Regions from separate parts of the Staphylococcus hyicus genome, predicted to be linked through region 2. Evidence: predicted binding sites of a transcription regulator. Region 2 holds the regulator's gene; the other holds the start of a gene.

Region 1 (2,498 bases), 1.2 Mb from region 2:
TTTTTCTACGTGAAACCGTTCGTTTTTATCGTTTTTAAACATATTAATACCTCCTTTTACGTGTATCGTCTCTACAATATCGTATCATATACTGAAACTAGCAATGAGCGGTTAGGATATGTTTTTGTTTTAATTTCTACCAATATTATATTAAAATGTACTTTAACACTTAAAATCGTTAAATAAAGGAGAGGGTAAAATGAAGTTAGGTATTATAGGAATTGGTAAAGTGGGGAGTCAATTTCTGACAGATATTCAATATGCGAATTTGTTTTCGAGTATCGTCGTGATTGACGCTAATACCGCATTGGCAGATGGTGAAGTTCTTGATCATCACCATGCACAAGGATTATCAAGTACGAATCATATTCACATTCACCACGGAACGTATGCTGATTTATCAGATGCAGATGTGGTAGTGGTCACTGCGAGTGTACCAATGGATCCTGATATTCCTGACCGTACCGCGTTGACAAAAGGGAATATTTCATTAATTGAAGATATTATGAATCAATTGTATCGTGTGACAACGAAACCGCTGGTCATTTTTATATCTAATCCTGTAGATGCGATGACGTATATTGCGACACAAGCGAACGCGTATCCAAATGAGAAAATAATGGGTACAGGAACGTTACTTGAAACAGCGCGTTTCAAAACACTCATCGCCGATCACTATGATATTGATCCGAAAAGTGTGGAAGGTTTTGTAATTGGTGAACACGGGCAACATGCCGTACCAGTTTGGAGTAAAGTAACAATTGCAGGCATGGCACTTGAAGAATTTGAAAAACTGTCAGATAAACCGCGGATAAATAAAGAAGCGATTTCTCAGCAAATTGATAAAGTGTCCTTTGATGTGTTGAAAAGTAAAGGTTGGACCAATGTCGCCATTTCTAAAACGACAGTGAACTTAGTTAAAAGTTTAATGTTGAATGAAAAATCAGTGATGCCAATTACATCGCTTCATGAACACGATCAGCTGGCCATCAGTTTACCAACATTAACGCATCGCCAAGGTGTCGACCGTGTGTTTAACATCTCCCTAGATGAAGCGGAACAACATCATTTTGAAGCTGCGAAAAATTACATTAAAGCAACGATAAATATTAAAAATCAACGTTAATTTTCTATAAAGAAGAACAGTTAACACCGACGATTCGGATGTTAACTGTTTTTTTATATTGTACGTCAAAGTTATTTTTAGCACTTGTTATAATCTTAATTATTTTTGAATTGTTCGCTTTGCAAAGTTCAATGATTATTAACAAACTTTTGACAGTTATGTTAACAGTCTGATTTTTGTTTGAAATACAATATATAGTGTCTTAGATTGTATGTAGACACAATATATAGAAAGGGTTGATGTTATGAAACAATTGGAACGGGCTTTACAAGGACTCATCACGAAAGATCCAACAGTCGTGAATGAGAATGCGAATAAAGATAGTAACACGTTTTCAACGATGCGCGATTTGACAGCGGGGGTCGTGTCAAAGTCTTATGCATTAGAACATTTATTACCGAAACGTGTGGCAGAAGCACATATAAATGGTGACATTCATTTTCATGATTTAGACTACCATCCATTTCAACCATTAACAAATTGTTGTCTCATTGACGCCAAATCGATGTTACAACATGGCTTTGAAATTGGAAATGCGAATGTGACATCTCCAAAATCGATTCAAACCGCGACGGCACAACTGGTTCAAATCATCGCGAATGTTTCAAGTAGTCAGTACGGGGGCTGTACAGTTGACCGCGTCGATGAATTGCTCAGTACATATGCACGTCATAACGAAACACATCATAGAAAAGTGGCAGCACAATTTGTTAAAGACGATGCGATTGAAACATACGTTGACCAACAAGTGACCAAAGACATCGGTGATGCGATTGAAAGTTTAGAGTATGAAATTAATACGTTATATACGTCGAATGGACAGACGCCTTTTGTAACTTTAGGATTTGGGCTTGGAACGGATACATTGAGTCGTAAAATCCAACAAGCGATATTAAAAACGCGCATTAAAGGATTAGGTAAAACACGCATGACGGCGATTTTTCCCAAACTCGTTTTTTCAATTAAAAAAGGCGTGAATTTTAGTGAAAACGATCCGAATTACGATATTAAGCAATTGGCACTCGAATGTTCAACAAAACGGATGTATCCGGATGTCTTAAATTATGAAGCATTAGTGAATATATTAGGTGATTTTAAAGCGCCTATGGGATGTCGCTCATTTTTACAAGCTTGGCGCGATGCTGAAGGCCATTTTGAAAATAATGGTCGTTGTAATTTAGGGGTTGTGACACTGAATTTACCACGTATTGCGATAGAATCAAACGGTGACAAACTGGCTTTTTGGCAAATATTTCATGAACGTATGGATGTCCTACATGAAGCATTACTTTACCGCTTAGAACGTGTGCTTCAAGCAACGCCAGAAAATGCGCCGATTTTATATAAGAGTGGGGCGTTTAAATATAAATTA
Region 2 (2,498 bases):
CTCTAGAAATTGATGTAGTTATTGAAGCAACTGGTAAATTCAATCACGGTGATAAAGCAGATGCGCACATTAAAGCGGGGGCAAAAAAAGTTTTATTAACAGGACCTTCAAAAGGCGGACATGTCCAAACTATCGTAAAAGGTGTCAATGATAAAGATCTAGATGTTGACACGTATGACATTTTTAGCAATGCATCATGTACAACAAATTGTTTGGCGCCTGTAGCGAAAGTATTAAATGATCATTATGGTATTGAAAATGGGTTGATGACGACAGTTCATGCTGTGACGAATGATCAAAATAATTTGGATAATCCGCATAAGGACTTACGTCGTGCGCGCGCAGCATTTGAAAGTATTATTCCTACATCAACTGGTGCAGCTAAAGCGCTTGCATTAGTGTTACCGGAACTTGAAGGTAAATTACATGGTATGGCATTACGTGTACCAACTAAAAATGTATCACTCGTGGATTTAGTGGTAGATTTAAAACAACCGGTTACTAAAGAAGAAGTCAATCAATTGTTTAGAGATCATCAACTCGGCGGCGTCATTGATATTGTAGATGAACCGCTCGTATCAGATGACTTTAAAACAGATAGTCATTCAGCTATTATAGATGCGCAATCTACTATCGTTATGGGAGATAGAAAAGTAAAAGTACTCGCTTGGTATGATAACGAATGGGGCTACTCTACTCGCGTTGTGGATGTATTACAACAAATAGCAAATGCAATTAAAGTTACAGTTTAAGTTGTAAATGGATAACATATATGTGGTTTAACGCTAAAAAGAGGATTTTTCTCGATTAGGGTCAAGGTGAAATGTATACCTTGATCCTTTTTAGTTACTGTCCTTTTGATATTAAATTAGTTTGTAGTATAATGAAACAAAATTACTGAAGAAGGTGAAAAAGTCGTGAAATGCCCTAAATGTCAACATACGCACGCCCGTGTTGTGGATTCAAGACATGTAGATGACCTAAATGCAATTAGAAGAAGACGTGAATGTGAACATTGTGGAACACGTTTCACAACTTTTGAGCACATTGAAATGAGCCCGCTCATTGTTGTAAAAAAAGATGGTACGAGAGAGCAATTTAACCGTGAAAAAATATTAAATGGTTTGGTGCGTTCTTGTGAAAAGCGGCCGGTACGTTTTCAAAAGTTAGAGGAAATAACGAACCAAGTAGAATGGAAGTTAAGAGATTCTGGTATGGCAGAAATATCTTCTAGAGATATTGGAGAGCATGTAATGGATTTATTAATTGACGTTGATCAGGTATCTTATGTGAGATTTGCATCTGTGTATCGTGAATTTAAAGATGTGGATCAACTGCTAAAATCTATGCAAGGTATTATTAAAGACAATAGGCGGAGTGAGTAATATGGTGACTATGTATACGAATCAACTTCATGCACATGATGGTTTTGTGGTCATACGTCCTTATTATAACCATCGTCTGCATCAAGAAGTGCTCAATCGCCTATTTATTCCACTTATCGGCGCGGATGCAGTGAGTTATTATCAATATTTAGAACAATTTTCAGCGAGTCGTTTTGATTCAGGTTACACACATTATACAATCATGTCAGAATTAAAAATTAACTTATTAAAGTTTCGTGAAAAGTTGGATTTATTAGAAGGTATTGGACTGCTTAAGACTTATGTGAGACATTCAAATCAAACTACACAATTTGTTTATGAGCTTATTGCACCACCGTCACCGTATCAATTTTTTAATGACCCAATGTTATCCGTATATTTTTATCAAGTTGTTGGTCAATCGCGCTTTCATGATATCAAACGTTTTTTTATTCCTAAAACAATGGATTTAAAAGAATTTACAGATGTGACTAAAAAATTCACGGATGTATTTAAAGTACCTCAACAATCACAACGTACAAATGAAAGAGATCTTGTTGAACATGATTATGCAGGTATTGATTTATCTGATGTTTATTTTGATTTTGATTTATTAAAAGACATGTTACAAACGCATTATGTGAGTCGCGATGTCATTAGTGAGCCGAATAAAACGACAATTATTCAACTCGCTACATTGTATCGTTTATCTCCAGATGTCATGAAAACAGTCATTTTAAAATCACTAAATAGTGATCAAAGTCTTTCTATTCCTACATTGCGTAAAACAGCGCAAGAATATTATATGATTGAAAATCAACAAGAATTGCCGTCACTTGTTGCTTCAAAAGTCACGACGTCGTCACAAACAACACAAGAATCAACGAATACAGAGGTGACAAATTGGGAAGAATGGTATGATATGTTGGATAATACTAGTCCGATTGTCATGTTGACTTCTTGGGGGGATGCGGAACCCACACCGCAACAAAAAGCGATGATAGAAGATTTGATTACGCGAGAAAAATTAAGTTTTGGCGCTATCAATGTATTACTTCAATATGTCATGTTAACAAAAGACCAAAATCTACCTAAAAATTATGTTCTTTCCGTTGCTTCGAGTTGGAAGAAAAA

The links. The regulator NrdR, encoded in region 2, represses ribonucleotide reductase genes. The targets are predictions, from matches to a motif close to AACACNATATATNGTGTT.
Region 1: the regulator NrdR is predicted to act here: its motif matches at 1,311-1,328, upstream of nrdD (anaerobic ribonucleoside-triphosphate reductase).

What each region holds. Positions count from the first base shown of each region.
Region 1 is NZ_CP008747.1:108,573-111,070, forward strand. It holds gene SHYC_RS00440 (DUF6440 family protein) at 1-42, opposite strand, end outside; gene SHYC_RS00445 (lactate/malate family dehydrogenase) at 200-1,126, shown strand; gene nrdD (anaerobic ribonucleoside-triphosphate reductase) at 1,371-2,498, shown strand, end outside.
Region 2 is NZ_CP008747.1:1,261,147-1,263,644, forward strand. It holds gene SHYC_RS05990 (glyceraldehyde-3-phosphate dehydrogenase) at 1-752, shown strand, start outside; gene nrdR (transcriptional regulator NrdR) at 918-1,385, shown strand; gene SHYC_RS06000 (replicative helicase loading/DNA remodeling protein DnaB) at 1,387-2,498, shown strand, end outside.